3 regions of the Streptomyces sp. NPDC005303 genome follow, and region 1 is predicted to be linked to each of the others. Evidence: riboswitches for the same ligand, from Rfam matches in the RefSeq annotation. Region 1 holds a riboswitch; each other region holds the start of a gene.

What was found. A riboswitch is a leader RNA that binds a small molecule or an ion and turns the genes downstream of it on or off. The one in region 1 is predicted to bind cyclic di-AMP.
Region 2: another riboswitch for cyclic di-AMP. It lies ahead of ABZT93_RS01865 (NlpC/P60 family protein); the one in region 1 lies ahead of ABZT93_RS30835 (M23 family metallopeptidase).
Region 3: another riboswitch for cyclic di-AMP. It lies ahead of ABZT93_RS36360 (M23 family metallopeptidase); the one in region 1 lies ahead of ABZT93_RS30835 (M23 family metallopeptidase).

What each region holds. Positions count from the first base shown of each region.
Region 1 is NZ_JBEXGM010000028.1:78,991-84,716, reverse strand. It holds gene ABZT93_RS30845 (PrsW family intramembrane metalloprotease) at 1-338, shown strand, start outside; gene ABZT93_RS30840 (aldo/keto reductase) at 352-1,296, opposite strand; gene ABZT93_RS30835 (M23 family metallopeptidase) at 1,452-2,477, opposite strand; cyclic di-AMP (ydaO/yuaA leader) riboswitch at 2,489-2,646, opposite strand; tRNA gene ABZT93_RS30830 (tRNA-Met) at 2,956-3,029, opposite strand; gene ABZT93_RS30825 (histidine kinase) at 3,195-4,346, shown strand; gene ABZT93_RS30820 (response regulator transcription factor) at 4,334-4,984, shown strand; gene ribA (GTP cyclohydrolase II) at 4,988-5,629, opposite strand.
Region 2 is NZ_JBEXGM010000001.1:379,695-385,420, reverse strand. It holds gene pcrA (DNA helicase PcrA) at 1-1,057, opposite strand, end outside; cyclic di-AMP (ydaO/yuaA leader) riboswitch at 1,604-1,765, shown strand; gene ABZT93_RS01865 (NlpC/P60 family protein) at 1,773-2,906, shown strand; gene ABZT93_RS01860 (tellurite resistance/C4-dicarboxylate transporter family protein) at 2,995-3,978, shown strand; gene ABZT93_RS01855 (hypothetical protein) at 3,956-4,309, opposite strand; gene ABZT93_RS01850 (NlpC/P60 family protein) at 4,764-5,726, shown strand, end outside.
Region 3 is NZ_JBEXGM010000043.1:25,554-31,279, forward strand. It holds gene ABZT93_RS36350 (pitrilysin family protein) at 230-1,630, shown strand; gene ABZT93_RS36355 (pitrilysin family protein) at 1,627-3,015, shown strand; cyclic di-AMP (ydaO/yuaA leader) riboswitch at 3,228-3,392, shown strand; gene ABZT93_RS36360 (M23 family metallopeptidase) at 3,406-4,167, shown strand; gene ABZT93_RS36365 (GntR family transcriptional regulator) at 4,356-5,051, shown strand; gene ABZT93_RS36370 (HPr family phosphocarrier protein) at 5,179-5,460, opposite strand; gene ABZT93_RS36375 (GNAT family N-acetyltransferase) at 5,658-5,726, shown strand, end outside.

The DNA of each region.
Region 1 (5,726 bases):
AGTACGAGGCGTACGCGACATCCTTGGCGTTCCTACGGCACCGGGGGCGGCTCGGGCGGGCGAACGCGGACTTCGTCGTACGGGAGCGGGAGTTGCTGCACGAGCTGTGGCGGCGCCGGGACGTGGCGCGTCCCGCGCTGGACCACGCGGCCCGGATGACGGCACCGCCGGTACCGGTGACCGCGCCGCCCTGGCCGGTGTACGGGGTGTACGGATACCCGGCGCACCCGGCCCAGCCGCATCTCGTTCACCCGGCCCACGCGCTCCAGCCGCCGCACCCCGTTCACCCGGCCCACCCGACGGTGCCGTACCCCGCCTACAACCCGTACCGGACATAGCCGCGCCGGAAGGTCAGTCCGACGCCTCCGTCAGGCGCCCCAGCTCCTCCTCCGACAGCACCAGATCGCCCACCCCCAGCAGCGCCGGCAGCTGTTCGACCGTGCGGGCGGACGCGATCGGGGCCGCGACCGTCGGCTGGGCGGCGAGCCAGGCGAGGGCGACCGTGGCGACCGGGACGGTGTGGGACTCGGCGATGTCGTCGAGCGCCGCGAGGACCTTACGGCCGCGTTCGGTCTCCAGGTGCTTGGCGGCGCCTGCCCGGCGCGCGCTCTCGACCGTCGTACCGGGGCGGTACTTACCGGTGAGGAACCCGGAGGCGAGGGCGTAGTACGGGACGGCGGCGAGGCCCTCCCTGGAGGCGACGGCCTCGAGTTCGCCCTCGTACGTGTCGCGGGAGACCAGGTTGTAGTGGGGCTGGAGGGCGACATAGCGCGCGAGCCCCTCGCGGTCGGAGAAGGCGAGGAACTCCGCGAGCCGCGCGGCGGAGATGTTGGAGGCGCCGATCGCCCGCACCTTGCCCGCCTTCACCAGTTCGTCCAGCGCGCCGACGATCTCCTCGACGGGGATCTCCGGCTTGTCGAAGTGGGTGTAGTACAGATCGATGTGGTCGGTGCCCAGGCGCCGCAGCGAAGCCTCCGCCGCCGCCTTGATGTTCGCGGCGCTCAGGCCCTGGAAGTCGGGGTGCTGGCTGACCTTCGTGGCGATGACGACGTCGTCGCGGTTGCCGCGGGCCGCCAGCCACTTGCCGATGATCGTCTCGGACTCGCCGCCGGAGTTCCCGTCGACCCACGCCGAGTAGGAGTCGGCCGTGTCGACGAAATTGCCGCCGGCCGCGGTGTACGCGTCGAGGACGGCGAAGGACGTGGCTTCGTCGGCGGTCCAGCCGAAGACGTTGCCGCCCAGGGAGAGCGGGAAGACCTCGAGGCCGGAGGAGCCGAGCTTGCGAAGAGAAGTCATGCCATACGTCAACGCCCGCGCCGGACGCCGGTCTTCCGCTACGGCCGCAAAGTCCTCGTAAACAACCGGAATCAGTCGCTCCGAAGCACCGGCAGCCCTGACGTCGGGGGGACGTCGTCAGGGCTGCCGGAGTTCGCGGGAGTCCGCGGGAGACCTCAGGGGGTGAGCCCCTTGCCGCGCAGCCACGACATCGGGTCGATCCCGTCGGCCGAGCCGCCCGGGTGGACCTCCAGGTGCAGGTGCGCGCCGGTCACGTTGCCCGTGGCGCCCACGCGGCCGATGACGTCACCCGTGCCGACCTTCTGGCCGACGCTGACATTGATCGAGGACTGGTGGCAGAACCACAGCTCGGTGCCGTCGTCGAGGGTGAGGATCGTGCGGTAGCCGTAGGAACCGGCCCAGCCGGCCTCGGTGATGGTGCCGCTGTGGATCGCCTTGATGAGGGTGCCCGTGGGGGCGGCGAAGTCGAGGCCCGTGTGGTAGCCGGAGGACCACAGCGAACCGGCCTGACCGAAGGTCCCCGTGATGGTGTACGACGAGGTCGGCAGCGTGTACTGCTTGGCGAGCTCGGCCAGGCGCGCGGCCTCGGCCTTCTTCGCGGCCGCCTCCTCCGCCTTCTTCTTCGCGGCGGCGGCCTTCTCCTGAGCGTCCTTCTCCGCCTTGGCGGCGGCCGCGTCGGCCTCCTTCTGGGCGGCGTCCGCGACGGCCTGGGCGGCCTTGGTGTCGATCTGGTCCTGCTGCACCTCGGCCTGGGCCAGGATGCGCGAGCGCAGCGCCTCGCCGGCGTCCGAGGTGCCCTGAGTGGTGTCGGCGGTGGTGGCGCCGACACTGCTGAAGGCGCTCGTGTCGTCCGCGGCGGTGTCGGCGTTGTCCGAGATGAGCGAGCTCACGGAGCCCAGGTCGGGCATGGAGATGGAGACCGGCGGCTTGCCGGTGTTGGCGCTGGCCATCCCGCCCGCGCTGACGGCGGCTATGACACCGACGCCGAGAACGGTGGAGCTACGGGCGAAACCCCCGCCACGCTGCTTGGCGACGCGATGCCGGCCTCGTACGGGAGCGAGGGAATCCGCGGTCGGGTTCCACTCGCCGAGCGGGGCCTCGTCGTCGGCGCGGTAGCCGCCGTACACGAGGGTGTCGCTCGGAACGTACGGCGCCTCGGGGGCAGGCGGGTTGGACGCCACGTGGGCGCGCTCCTTTCCTTCCTTCTCGCCTACCGGGTTAGCTGACGGGTTCGGAGCAGGAAGGTCTCCTACGCGCGTATACCCGCCGTGCTGCCACGGCGGAGTACGAGCGATTCACCCCAAGTTGGTGGTTCCCCGGTTTCCTTGCGGAATTCGGCGCGTGAGCACGGAGCCGTCTCTTGTGACGGCTGGGACGACCGCGCTGCGTTATCGAACGTTAATAGACCCGGGGGCTCGATTCCAAGCTGTTCCGCTTGATCGTTAACGAAATCCCGCAGGACTTAGGGCCCATGAACGGCTAAAAACGGGCGAGTTGACCCTTCGTCGGATGGCGCACAGGTGTTGACGGTGCGTCAGTTGTTATGCGGAGGGCGGTCACTCGCTCACCCCGCGTCACGAGACGTCGTACCGTGCGGCACGGCCGGGAAAACACTCAGGGCCGGAGTCCAGTGACTGGACTCCGGCCCTGAGCCTTGAGTAGCGGGGACAGGATTTGAACCTGCGACCTCTGGGTTATGAGCCCAGCGAGCTACCGAGCTGCTCCACCCCGCGCCGTTGTGTGACCAGCATACGTCATCGGCGAGGTGGTTCGCGCCAGGGTTGTTCCGGAGGCCCGGCGGTGCGGGCCGGCTCCCCCTGTGCGGAAACCCTCGCCCGGCCCGGAAGGTGTAGCCGGCTACACCGTGCGCCGGGAGCCGTTCGTCTAGCGTGAGCCGCATGTGGAAGTCGGTGCAGCGTGCGGCGATGGCGACCGTGCATCTCGTCGTGGCCGCGGCGATGTGCTTCGGCATGTACCTCTTCATCACCGTGCTGCTGATCGCCGCCGCAGGCACGGTCGTCGTGGTCGGCTGCTGGCTGCTGCCCGAGGCCGTGCTGCTGATACGGCGGATCGCGGGCGCCAAGCGGAATCTGACCGCCCGGTGGACGGGCAGGGAGATCCCCGAGGCCTACACCCCGATGACCGGCACGCTGCGCGAGCGGCTGCGCATCTCGGTGCGGGACCCCGGCACGCTCACGGACTTCCGCTGGATGCTCTGCTACTACCTCTACGGCGCCCTGCTCGCCCTCGCCCTGCCCCTGTGGCCCCTCGGCCTGGTGGTCGACGGTGTCTGGGCCGGGGCGCTGCGCCGCGACCCCGTCGTCCTCCCGCTGATCGTGAGGCTCGCGGACACCGAGGCCCGCTGGTCGACCGCGCTGCTCATGCCGTCCCCGAAGGCCAGGCTGGCCCGGCGGGTCGAGGAGCTGAAGGAGACCCGGGCCGACGCCATCGCCGCGCACGAGGCGGAACTTCGCCGCATCGAACGGGACCTGCACGACGGCGCCCAGGCGAACCTCGTGGCGCTGTCGATGCGGATCGGACTCGCCAAGCGGGCCTACGACCGTGACCCGGACGCCGCCCGTAAGCTGCTGGACGACGCCCAGACCCAGGCCGAGCGGGCACTGACCGAGCTGCGGCACGTGGTGCGCGGCATCCACCCGCCGATCCTCACCGACCGGGGTCTGGTCGGCGCGGTGCGGGCGCTGGCGGCGAGCAGCGGGCTGACGGTGACCGTGGACGACGGCGGCCTGGACGCGGGCACCCGGGCGCCCGCGGCGGTGGAGGCGGCCGCCTACTTCGTGGTCGCCGAGTCCCTCACCAACGTGGCGAAGCACAGCGGTGCGGACCGGGCCGAGGTCCGGCTGGCCCGGACCCGGCGCGGGCTGACCGTGCGGGTGCGGGACGAGGGCCGGGGCGGCGTCGACGAGCCCGCGGGCTCGGGGCTGCTCGGGATGCGGCGCAGGGTCGCTGCGCTCGACGGGACCTTCGAAGTGACCAGCCCCGCCGGGGGCCCGACCGTGATCTACGTGGAGCTGCCGTGCGTGTGGTGATCGCCGAGGACAACGCCCTTCTGAGAGAGGGGCTCGTCCTTCTGCTGACGTCCTCCGGGCACGAGGTCGTGGCCGTCGTCGGCACCGGCCCCGAGATCCTGCCCGCCCTGCTCGACCACCGGCCGGACGTGGCCGTGCTCGACGTACGGATGCCGCCCGGGTTCCGCGACGAGGGTCTGCGGGCCGCCCTGGAGGCACGGGAGCGGATCCCCGGACTTCCGGTACTGGTGCTCTCGCAGTACGTCGAGGAGTCGTACGCCGCCGAGTTGCTGGCGGGTGGCACCAGCGGGGTCGGCTATCTCCTGAAGGACCGGGTCGGCCGGGTCGACGAGTTCCTCGACGCGCTGGAGCGGGTCGCGGCCGGCGGCACCGCGCTCGACCCCGAGGTCGTCACCGAGCTCCTGACCCGCCGCCGTGACACACCGCTCGACTCCCTCACCCCGCGCGAGCGTGAGGTGCTGAAGCTGATGGCCGAGGGGTACGACAACACCACCATCGCGAAGACCCTCGTCGTCACCGAGCGCGCGGTCAGCAAGCACATCGGCAACGTCTTCCTCAAGCTGGGCCTGCCACCGAGCGACAGCGGCCACCGGCGGGTGCTGGCCGTGCTGGCCTATCTGGCGCACACGCCCAGCTGAGCGTCAGCCGACGCCGAGTTCGGTCAACTCCGCCAGCGGCAGCGTGTGCTGGGTCTGCAGGACCTTCGCGCGCAGGTAGCGGACGTTGTGGGCGGTGGTGAAGACTCCGGTGGGGATCCGGTCACGGACATCGATGCCGAGGTCGCGCAACTGGCCGGCCTTGTCGGGGTTGTTGGAGAGCAGGTCGAGCTCGGAGATCCCGAGGGCCTGCAGCATCTGCGCGGCCGCCGTGTAGTCGCGGGCGTCCTCGGGCAGGCCCAGCGCGGTGTTCGCGGCGTAGGTGTCGAGGCCCTGGTCCTGGAGGGCGTACGCGTCGAGCTTGTTGTAGAGGCCGATGCCGCGGCCCTCCTGGCGCAGGTAGAGCAGGACACCGCCGCGCTCGGCTATGCGCTCGACCGCTTCACGCAGCTGAGGTCCGCAGTCGCAGCGGGCGGAGCCGAAGACATCGCCGGTGAGGCACTCGGAGTGCAGGCGCACCAGCGGGGCCGTGCCGGGGGCGGGGTCACCGAGCACGACGGCAAGGTGCTCCTGCCCGTCGGCCAGGCCGTGGAAGGTGACGAGCTCGGCGTCTACGCGGTAACCGTCCCCGAAGCGCAGCGGGACGCGGACGCGGGAGCGCTGGGTGGCGGCGGGCAGGTCGGGCATGCGGGTACTCCGGTCCGTAGGCACACCTGCTTCAGATTTGAAGCAGTTCTACTGATCGAGACACTACCTCATGCTTTAAATTTGAAGCAACGCCTTT
Region 2 (5,726 bases), on a different contig from region 1:
CGTTGGGGTAGTCCTCCTCGAACTGGAGGATGTTGCGGATGGTCGCGCCGCGGAAGGCGTAGATCGACTGGTCGGCGTCACCGACGACACAGAGCTCGGCGGGCGGCAGGTCGTGCTCGCTCGGCGGTACGTCCACCGGATGCTCGGAGGTCCCTACCAGCTCCCTGACCAGCGCGTACTGCGCATGGTTGGTGTCCTGGTACTCGTCGACGAGGACATGCCGGAAGCGGCGGCGGTAGTGCTCGGAGACATCGGGGAACGCCCGGAGCAGGTTGACCGTCGTCATGATCAGGTCGTCGAAGTCGAGAGCGTTCGCCTCGCGGAGGCGCGACTGGTACATCGCGTAGGCCTGGGCGAGGGTCTTCTCGAAGCCGTCGGTGGCCTGGGCGGCGAAGTCCTCCTCGTCGATCAGCTCGTTCTTCAGGTTGCTGATCTTGGCGCTGAAGGACTTCGGCGGGAATTTCTTGGGGTCGAGGTCCAGGTCACGGCAGACCAGCGCCATGAGCCGCTTGGAGTCGGCGGCGTCGTAGATCGAGAAGGAGGAGGTGAACCCGAGCTTCTTCGACTCCCTGCGCAGGATCCGCACGCACGCGCTGTGGAAGGTCATGACCCACATCGCGTTCGCGCGCGGGCCGACGAGCTGCTCGACGCGCTCCTTCATCTCGCCCGCGGCCTTGTTGGTGAAGGTGATCGCGAGGATCTGGCCCGGGTGGACATTGCGCTCGCCGAGGAGGTGGGCGATGCGGTGGGTGAGCACCCGGGTCTTGCCGGAGCCGGCACCGGCCACGATGAGCAGCGGGGAGCCGGAGTGCACGACGGCCGCGCGCTGGTTCTCGTTCAGCCCCTCCAGGAGCGTGGCCGGGTCCACCACCGGGCGCGGGGCGCCGTCGCGGTAGTAGGCGTCCCGGTCGGGGGGCACGTCGAACTTCCCACCGAACAGGTCGTCCGGAACCTGCTCCGGTCCGTGCTCGTCCTCGGGCGGCGGCGGGGGTTCCTCCCCATGCCCGCGAGGGGCCTGGAGGTCCGCCAGGAAGCTGTCGTCAAAGAGGCTGCTCATCGCTCTCCGAGTCTAGGGCTCCCCACTGACAGCCCGCCGCCGCCCCGAGAACATCCACCCGTACCAGAACCCGATGATCTTCCGACCGGACCTCCTGGCGCCCTCCTGGGCTCCGGACCTCCGGACCTCCGGACTTCCTGGCTTCCTGGCTTCCTGGCCTCCTGGCCTCCTGGCCTCCTGGCCGACGGCCACGCCCGCCGGGACCGGCCACCCTCACGTCCCTGCGCCTGCCGTGCGAGACCTTCGTCACGGCACAGGCACAGGCCCGGCCGACCGCCAGGTGAAGACCAACCCGCCCCCGGCTACGGCGGCCCCTGAAACCGGCCCCTGAAACCAGCCCCAAAAGGCGAGCAGACGGCATCGCGCCACCGAAAATAGCCCCAAGGCATCCCAGATCGCCGCGAATTCGCGAGGCGAAGCGCCCCCTGGGACGAAGGTCACGAAAATGTATCGGGCATATCGAACATCAACCTTCACAGGGGCCACACCAGTTGGTTACCGTTCCGGACAGGCCGTACGACCCCCTCCGGCGAACCTCGCCGGGCCGCACGGCCTCCGCCGAGTCCGCAGCGCCGCCGCGCGCCCGGAGCCGGGGACCCACCGAACCCGGGGTGAATCGGCCGACTCCCGCGCAGGGGAGCGCCGTAGGGCAACCCTTCCCGCCCGAACCCGACAGCTAACCCGGTAGGCGGAGCATCGGAAGGAGTCGCCTCCCTTGGCGTCGCACCGCAAGTCGCGTCCCGTCGGTACGCGCATGGCAGGCATACGGACCCCGGCCCTCGCGACGGCCGCCCTCACCTCCGTGGCCCTGCTGTCCCAGTCGGCGAACGCCGCGCCGGCCGATGACAAGCCGAGTCTCGAAGAGGTCGAGAAGAAGGTCGACGACCTCTACCGCCAGGCCGAGTCGGCGACCGACGGCTACAACGCGGCGAAGGAGAAGACGGCCAAGCAGCGCAAGCAGGTCGACACGCTCCTCGACGACGTCGCCCAGCGCACCCAGAAGCTCAACAAGGCACGCGAGGAACTCGGGTCCTTCGCCGCGGCCCAGTACCGCACCGGTGCCTCCGCGCCCGACACGGCGACCTTCCTGCTCGCCGACACCCCGCAGGACTACTTCGACCAGACACAGCTCATGGGCCGCTTGACGAGCCGCCAGAAGGGCGCGGTCGACGACTTCGTCTCCGAGCAGTCCGCGACGATGAAGAAGCGCCAGGAGGCCTCGCAGAGCCTTCAGTCGCTCAGCGAGACGCAGAGCGACCTGAAGACCGCCAAGGCGACCGTCCAGAAGAAGCTCGCCGACGCGCGCGAGCTGCTGTCGGAGCTGACCGCCCAGGAGAAGGCGCGGCTCGCGGCGATCGAGCAGCGCAAGCAGCAGGAGGCGGCCCGCAAGGCGGCGGAGCTGGCGCAGCAGCAGGCGGCGGCCGAGAAGGCCGCACAGGAGACCGCCGCCCCGCAGCAGAGCACGTCGACGGCGCCCGACTCCTCGTACGCCACCAAGGCCGCCAAGGCCCTCGCCTTCGCCCGCGCGCAGATCGGCAAGCCGTACGTCTGGGGCGCCACCGGCCCCGACTCCTACGACTGCTCGGGGCTCACCCAGGCCGCCTGGAAGGCGGCGGGCGTAGACCTCCCCCGCGTCACCTACGACCAGGTCAACGCCGGCACCACGGTCTCCCTGGCCGACGCCCAACCCGGTGACCTGGTCTTCTTCTACGACGACATCAGCCACGTCGGCCTCTACATCGGCAACGGCATGATGATCCACGCCCCCAAGCCGGGCGCGTACGTCCGCGAGGAGTCGATCTACTACGACGGCGAGTCGGGGATCCACAGCGTGGTCCGCCCGGCCTGAGGTCGCACAGCCCGCACTCGCGTGCATTTCCGCACGCGCGCGTGCGCGCCCCGTCCGCACGGCACGGGGAACTTCCTAGCATCGGCACATGTCCGGTACCTCCCCCCACTCCCCCCTGCGCGCCTGGTGGACGCGGCGCCCGCCCGCGGCCGGGGCGGCGGTGATGGCGACCGGCATCGTGTCGCTCGGGCTCGGTCTGACCGGGCACGAGACGCTGTCCCGGATCGCCCTGGTGCTCGGTTGCGCGGCCTGGCTCGGGCTGGCCGCCGAGTTCGCCGTACTACTGCTGCGGGAGCGCTCGCGATGGGCCGTGGACGCCGGAACACCGGGCGCCCTGACGGCCGTGGCGGCGACCACCGTCCTCGGCACCCGGTTCTCGGCACTCGGCCGGCAGACCCTCGCCGAGGCGCTGCTGGCCCTGTCCGCGCTGCTGTGGCCGGTGCTGCTCGTGCTCGTCGTGGGGCGCTGGACGCGGCGGATGCCCGGCGGGGTGTTCCTCTGCTGTGTCGCCACCCAGGGCCTCGCGGTCCTCGGCGCCACGCTCGCCCCGGCAGAGTCAGCGGCCTGGCTCGCGCACGCGGCGCTCGTGCTGTTCTGGCTCGGCCTGGTCCTCTACGTTGTCGCGCTCTTCCGCTTCGATCTGCGCCAGGTGCTGGAGGGACCGGGCGACCAGTGGATCGCGGGCGGCGCGCTCGCCATCTCGGCGCTCGCCGGCTCGAAGCTGATCGCCGCGGACAGCGCAAGCCTGTACCTGTGGAACGATGACGACCTCGGCGTCCTGCGCGCGGTGACCGTCGCCCTGCTGGTGCTCGACCTGGCCTGGTACGCCGTCCTGCTGGCGGCCGAGTTCGTACGGCCGCGTCTGCGCTACGACGTGCGCCGCTGGGCCACCGTGTTCCCCATGGGCATGGCCGCGGTGGCGGCTCTGTCGGTCTCCGCCGCCGTGGACGTCCCGTCGCTCCGGACACCGGGTGAGGTGCTGCTGTGGATCTCCGTGGCGGCCTGGCTGGCCGTCGCGGCCGGGGCGGCCGACTCCGCTCGTGCCGCCGTCAGGTCCACAGCACCGCGATGAAGACATTGGCCGTGGTCAGCGCTCCGACCAGGCCGAACAGGCTCTTGTCCACCTTCTCGTCGTCCCGCTTCACATAGACGAGACCGAGGATCACGATCAGCAGGGCCAGCTTCACGCCGATCTTGATGTTGTTGACGTGCTGGTCGTCGGCCTGGTTGAGGCCGACCAGGATCACCCCGGTGACCAGCATCGTCGCGGCGCCGTGCAGCATCGCGGGAACGAACCGGGCGGCGCCCTGGCCCATCGCCTTCATCTGGGTGAGGAAGCCTCCGAGGAGCGAGGCGATACCGATGATGTGCAGGCCGACGAAGAGATGGATGAGTACGTCCATGGGGCCGGAGCCTATGCCGGGGCGCGAGGGACACTCGCACCGGCCCCTTGAGCAGATGTTGCATATATGCGACCCATAGCACTCCCCGCCGGTCACGGGTCCCGGAATCCTTACTTCGGTCAGCGCACCGCGCGAAGTCGACGATGCCACCCCGGGATCACGGTCACCTTCGGTCACCCGGCGGTCCCCTGGCGGCACTTCCGCACAACGCGTTACCTCCCGGACACGGTCGGTTTAGCGTCCTCCACCAGGTGACCGGCTCCCCACCGCCGCCCGGGCCAGGGGCGGCAGTCGGCCACCACCGCCGAGAAGGTCCGGCGGCGGCCCGCTCCCCCTGTGCAGGCCGTCGCCGGACGCGCACACCGCCCCGGGCGGTCGTACGGCCGCTCCCCCTGGCGTTCGTACGTCCGTGAGCCCCGGGGCGGCCGATCGTAGGAAGGGACGTGCAGTCCACTTGGCAGCACACCGCAAGCCCCACAGCCGCTCGGCCGGCGGTCACACGGTCCGTACGGCAGCGACGATCGCCCTCGCGGGGGCCGCGAGCGCGACGGGGTTCAACGGGATCGGACACGCCGAGCCGCAGCTCACTCCGGAGCAGGTCAAGGCGAAGGTGGACCGGCTGTACCAGGAGGCCGAGGCCGCCACGGAGAAGTACAACGGGGCGAAGGAGAAGGCGGAGGCGGCCGAGACCCGGCTGGACACCCTGCGGGACGAGGCGGCCCGCAGGACGGAGCAGCTCAACGAGGCGCGGGACACGCTGGGCACGATCGCCGCGGCCCAGTACCGGGGCGGCGGCCTCGACCCCGCGATGCAGCTCGCGTTGACGGACGACCCCGACCGGTACCTGGACAGCGCCGAGTTCGTCGAGCGAGCCGGTACGCGCCAGGCCGCCTCCGTGGCGGACGTACGCCGGCAGTTGCGGGAGATCGAGCAGCTGCGCGGGGCCGCGCACATCGAGCTGGCCTCGCTGAAGTCGCGTCAGACGGAGCTGAAACGGCACAAGAAGACGATCACCGGCAAACTGGGCGCGGTCCGCCGACTGATGTCCCAGCTGTCGGCCGAGGAACGGTCGGTGCTCGGGAGCGGCCAGGATCGCGCCTCACGGGCCACGACGGGCGCACGCGAGGAACTGACGGGCCCCGGAGCGGCCGCCACGGGAGCCCCCGACTCCCGTGCCGCGGCTGCCGTTTCGTACGCCTACGCCAAGCTGGGCAGCCCCTACGTCTGGGGTGCCACCGGGCCGGACGCCTTCGACTGCTCGGGCCTCATCCAGGCCGCGTACCGCTCCTCCGGTGTCTCCCTGCCCCGCACGACCTACGCCCAGATCGACGCCGGCCGGCGGGTCTCCCGCTCCGAACTCCTCCCCGGCGACCTGGTGTTCTTCTACTCGGGCATCAGCCACGTCGGCCTCTACATC
Region 3 (5,726 bases), on a different contig from region 1:
CGCGACCATTGTGGACCGCGGCACTGACAGTCCGGGCCAGGGCCCGGCCGGACCGCCGGGGCCCGCGACCGCACGGCTTCTCCCTCACGGTTGCCCGCAGGCTACGCGATCCGCTGTGGGCGTACGCGCTCCGGGAACTTCGCCGAGGGTCCGCACGCTTGCATACAGTGGCAGGACCGGCAGGAAAACCGCGGTTTCGACGACCGCGACCGCGATCGAAGGGACGTACATGCCCATGGGTCACACGGCCACAGACCAGGCAGGCACCGGGGGCCTGACAGCGACCGAGCACCGCCTGGCCAACGGCCTGCGCGTGGTGCTCTCCGAGGACCACCTGACCCCGGTCGCGGCGGTGTGCCTCTGGTACGACGTCGGTTCGCGCCACGAGGTCAAGGGGCGTACCGGCCTGGCTCACCTTTTCGAGCACTTGATGTTCCAGGGCTCCGGACAGGTCAAGGGCAACGGGCACTTCGAGCTCGTCCAGGGCGCGGGCGGCTCGCTCAACGGCACCACCAGCTTCGAGCGCACCAACTACTTCGAGACCATGCCGACCCACCAGCTGGAGCTCGCCCTCTGGCTGGAGGCCGACCGCATGGGCTCGCTGCTGGCCGCCCTCGACGAGGAGTCGATGGAGAACCAGCGTGACGTCGTCAAGAACGAGCGCAGGCAGCGCTACGACAACGTCCCCTACGGCACCGCGTTCGAGAAGCTGACCGCGCTCGCCTACCCCGAGGGCCACCCCTACCACCACACCCCGATCGGCTCGATGGCGGATCTGGACGCGGCCACGCTGGAGGACGCGCGCGCGTTCTTCCGGACGTACTACGCGCCGAACAACGCCGTGCTGTCGGTCGTCGGAGACATCGACCCGGAGCAGACGCTCGCCTGGATCGAGAAGTACTTCGGTTCCATCCCCTCGCACGACGGCAAGCCCGCGCCCCGCGACGGCTCCCTGCCCGAGATCATCGGTGAGCAGTTGCGCGAGGTCGTCGAGGAGGAGGTCCCCGCGCGCGCGTTGATGGCCGCCTACCGGCTGCCGCACGACGGCACCCGTGAGGCGGACGCGGCCGACCTCGCCCTCACCGTCCTCGGCGGCGGCGAGTCCTCCCGCCTCTACAACCGGCTCGTACGGCGCGACCGTACGGCCGTCGCGGCCGGCTTCGGACTGCTGCGGCTGGCCGGTGCGCCCTCCCTGGGCTGGCTCGACGTGAAGACCTCCGGTGACGTCGAGGTGCCGGTCATCGAGGCCGCCATCGACGAGGAACTCGCCCGGTTCGCCGAGGAGGGCCCGACCGCCGAGGAAATGGAGCGCGCCCAGGCCCAGTTGGAGCGCGAATGGCTGGACCGGCTCGGCACCGTCGCGGGCCGCGCCGACGAACTGTGCCGCTTCGCCGTCCTGTTCGGCGACCCTCAGCTCGCCCTGACCGCCGTACAGCGGGTCCTGGAGGTGAGCGCCGAGGAGGTGCAGGAGGTCGCCAAGGCCAAGCTGCGCCCCGACAACCGCGCGGTGCTGGTCTACGAGCCGCTCACCCCGGCCGAGATCGCCGACAGCGCCGAGGACGCCGCCGAGGACCCGGAAGCCGCGGCGACCGTAGAAGCCACCGACGAGAACGAGGAGGCGGCCAAGTGACCGAGCTCGCCGCGATGGAATTCCACCCGCAGCCGCAGGCGGGCGAGCCCAAGGTCTGGGCCTTCCCCGCCCCCGAGCGCGGGACGCTCGACAACGGCCTGACCCTCCTGCGCTGCCACCGCCCCGGCCAGCAGGTCGTCGCCGTCGAGGTGCTCCTGGACGCGCCCCTGGACGCCGAGCCGGCCGGCCTGGACGGTGTCGCCACAATCATGGCGCGCGCGTTCTCCGAGGGCACCGACAAGCACTCCGCCGAGGAGTTCGCCGCCGAGCTGGAGCGCTGCGGCGCCACCCTCGACGCGCACGCCGACCACCCGGGCGTCCGGCTCAGCCTCGAAGTGCCCGCCTCCCGCCTCGCCAAGGCGCTCGGTCTGCTGGCCGACGCGCTCAGGGCGCCCGCGTTCGCGGACAGCGAGGTCGAGCGGCTGGTCCGCAACCGCCTCGACGAGATCCCGCACGAGCTGGCCAACCCGTCCCGCCGCGCGGCCAAGGAGCTCTCCAGGGAGCTGTTCCCGGCGGACTCGCGCATGTCGCGTCCGCGCCAGGGCACCGAGGAGACGGTCGAGAACATCGACTCCGCGGCCGTACGCGCCTTCTACGAGAAGCATGTGCGCCCCGCCACCGCGACCGCCGTGGTCGTCGGCGACCTCACCGACATCGATCTGGACGCGCTGCTCCGTGACACTCTCGGCTCCTGGAAGGGCTCCACGGCCGAGCCGCGGCCCGTGCCGCCGGTGACCGCCGACGACACCGGCCGGGTCGTCATCGTGGACCGCCCCGGCGCCGTCCAGACGCAGCTGCTGATCGGCCGTATCGGCGCCGACAGGCACGCACGCGTGTGGCCCGCGCAGGTGCTCGGCACGTACTGCCTCGGCGGCACCCTCACCTCCCGCCTGGACCGCGTCCTGCGCGAGGAGAAGGGCTACACCTACGGCGTACGGTCGTTCGGCCAGGTCCTCAGGTCCGCTCCGGACGGTTCCGGCGCCGCGATGCTCGCCATCAGCGGCTCGGTCGACACCCCGAACACCGGTCCCGCGCTGGACGACCTGTGGAAGGTGCTGCGCACACTCGCCGAGGGCGGACTCACCGACGCCGAGCGCGATGTCGCCGTGCAGAACCTCGTCGGTGTGGCGCCGCTCAAGTACGAGACCGCGGCGGCCGTGGCGAGCACGCTGGCCGACCAGGTCGAGCAGCACCTGCCCGACGACTACCAGGCGACCCTGTACCAGCAACTCGCCGCGACCGGCACCGTGGAGGCCACCGCCGCCGTCGTGAACGCCTTCCCGGTGGACCGGCTGGTGACGATCCTGGTCGGCGACGCGGCCGCCATCAAGGAGCCCGTCGAAGCCCTCGGCATCGGCGAAGTCAAGGTCGTGACGGCCGAGTAGAGGCAAGTTGGCCTCGAAGGGGCCCTGGTGACGGGAGCGTCACCAGGGCCCCTTCGACACCCAACTCCCTCAGATGTCCGAATTGGGCAGGAGGTTGCCTGTCTGCCCTGTGGGATGCGCTACAAAAGCCCTGATCGGTTTGGGGATTGAAAGCGGGCCCGCTTAGCGTCCTCTGGGCTGTCCGTCAGGCACTGCGCCGCGCCCGCGGCACCGGACAGCCATCGCCGAGTCCCCGCATGGCGCGAGCCAGGGGAGCCGGGGACCCACACCACATGTCCCTGGGGTGAATCGGACGCCCGCGCATCGCGAGGGGGTCCGTAGGAGACCTTCCTGCTCCGAACCCGTCAGCTAACCCGGTAGGCGAGAAGGAAGGAAAGGACCAGCCACCACATGGCGTTCACCTGCGCCACCGGGAAGCACCGTCGTCCCAGCCGTATGAAGCGCACCACCGCACGCGCGGCCGGCGTCGCGGCCCTCGCCACCACCGGCGTCATCGGCGCCGTCGCCGCCCCGGCGTTCGCCGCCGACAACTCCGTCAGCTCCGTGGAACAGAGCGGCCTCATGCCCGTCGTCACCGTCGGCGACTCCCTCGCGGACCAGCTCGACGCCCAGGCAGAGGCCCAGGCGCAGGCCGCCGCGCAGAAGAAGGCGGCGGCGGAGGCCAAGCGCAAGGCCGAGGCGCGCGCCAAGGAGATACGCGAGGCCAAGGAGCGCGCCGCCCGCGAGGCCGAGCGCAAGCGTCTCAACGCCTTCGTCGCCCCGATCTCCGGTTCCTACATCTCCACCGGCTACAAGAGCGGCGGCTCCCTGTGGTCGTCCGGCAGTCACACCGGTGTCGACTTCCACGCCGCCAGCGGCACCTCCGTGCACGCGGTCGGTCGCGGCACCGTCGTCGAGGCCGGCTGGGGCGGGTCGTACGGCGACAACATCGTGATCAGGATGGCCGACGGCACGTACACCCAGTACGGCCACCTGTCGTCCATCGGCGTCTCGGTCGGCCAGTCGGTCACCCCCGGCCAGCAGATCGGGCTGTCCGGCGCGACCGGCAACGCCACCGGGCCGCACCTGCACTTCGAGGCGCGCACCACCCCCGAGTACGGCTCGGACATCGACCCCGTCGCCTACCTGCGCTCGCACGGCGTGAACGTCTGACGACCCAGCGCGCGACCATTGCGAGACCCCGGCTCCCCGAGCCGGGGTTTCGGCGTTTCCAGCGCCCCGTTGTCCAAAAAATATCCCTGGATTCCGGCCCGCCGTCGGAAATTCCCGCTCATTGCAATAGAGTCACTGAACACACGTCAATCGGCGACGTTTCACGGGGATTAAGACGGAGGTCGGACATGCGTATTCCGGCGCACTCGGTATGCACGGCGATCCGGGACGACATCGTCGCAGGTGTCCACGAGCGCGGGAGCCGGCTCACCGAGGAACTGCTCGCCCGCCGCTACGGCGTCTCCCGTGTCCCCGTCCGCGAGGCCCTGCGCACACTGGAGGCCGAGGGCTTCGTGGTGACGCGGCGGCACGCGGGCGCGTGCGTGGCCGAACCGACCGAGCAGGAGGGTGCCGACCTCCTGGAGATGCGCATGCTCCTGGAACCGCTCGGCGCCTCCCGGGCCGCCCAGCGGCGCACCGAGGCCCATCTGAAGGTACTGCGCGGCCTGGTCAGGCTCGGTCAGGAGCGGGCCAGGCGGGGCAACAGCGACGATCTGCGCTCCCTGGGGGGCTGGTTCCACGAGACGCTCGCGCAGGCCTCCGGCAGCCCCGCTCTGACCTCCATGCTGACCCAACTGCGGCACAAGATCGCCTGGATGTACGTCGTGGACGCACCGGCCGACCCCGTGGAGTCCTGGGTCGAGCACGGCGCGATCGTGGACGCGGTGGCGCGCGGCGACGGCGAGCGCGCGCGGGCGATCACGGCGCTGCACACCGAGCGCTCGGGCGCGGCGCACCGGCTGCGGACCGTCACCGGGAAGGAGCGCGCGGACCGTGTGAGGACCTCGCAACATCCTGTAAACGTGACGGGAGCTCGGCATTAACACGGGCACCGTATACAAAGAGGGGGTAATTCGCGGGGGACTATTCATGCTGCCCGCGCCAGGGAAATGCGAAGGGCCCGCCCGATAATTCGGACGAGCCCCTCGATGCTTTTCAGGGCACCTTTGCTCAGACGGTCTCGGGAAGCTCCTCGAGGCCCTCGGCGACCAGCTTCGCGAGCCGGTCGAGGGCCGCGTCCGCGCCCTCGGCGTCGGAGGCGAGGACGACCTCCTCGCCGCCCTGCGCGCCCAAGCCGAGAACGGCCAGCATGGAGGCCGCGTTGACGGGGTTGCCGTCGGCCTTGGCGATCGTCACCGGGATACCTGCGGCCGTGGCGGCCCGGACGAAGATGGAAGCGGGACGGGCGTGGAGGCCCTCGGCCCAGCCGACGTTGACGCGGCGCTCAGCCATGTGATGCTGCCCTTCGGTTCTCAGGGTTGTCTAGACCAGTTTCCCACACGTGAAGCGTCTCCGGAGGGGACCCGGAGTCCCTCCCGGGGCGACTCGTCGGACCGCGGCCTCGGCCCGACTTCCGTCCTTTGCGTTCTCGCGCGTTCTCCACAGACTGCCTCGCGCCGTTGTCGTACGCGAGCCGTACTCTGGGGCCCATGCAGAGCGCGTCGGACCGGCACGAGTACCCCGCCCACTGGGAGGCCGACGTAGTGCTGCGCGACGGC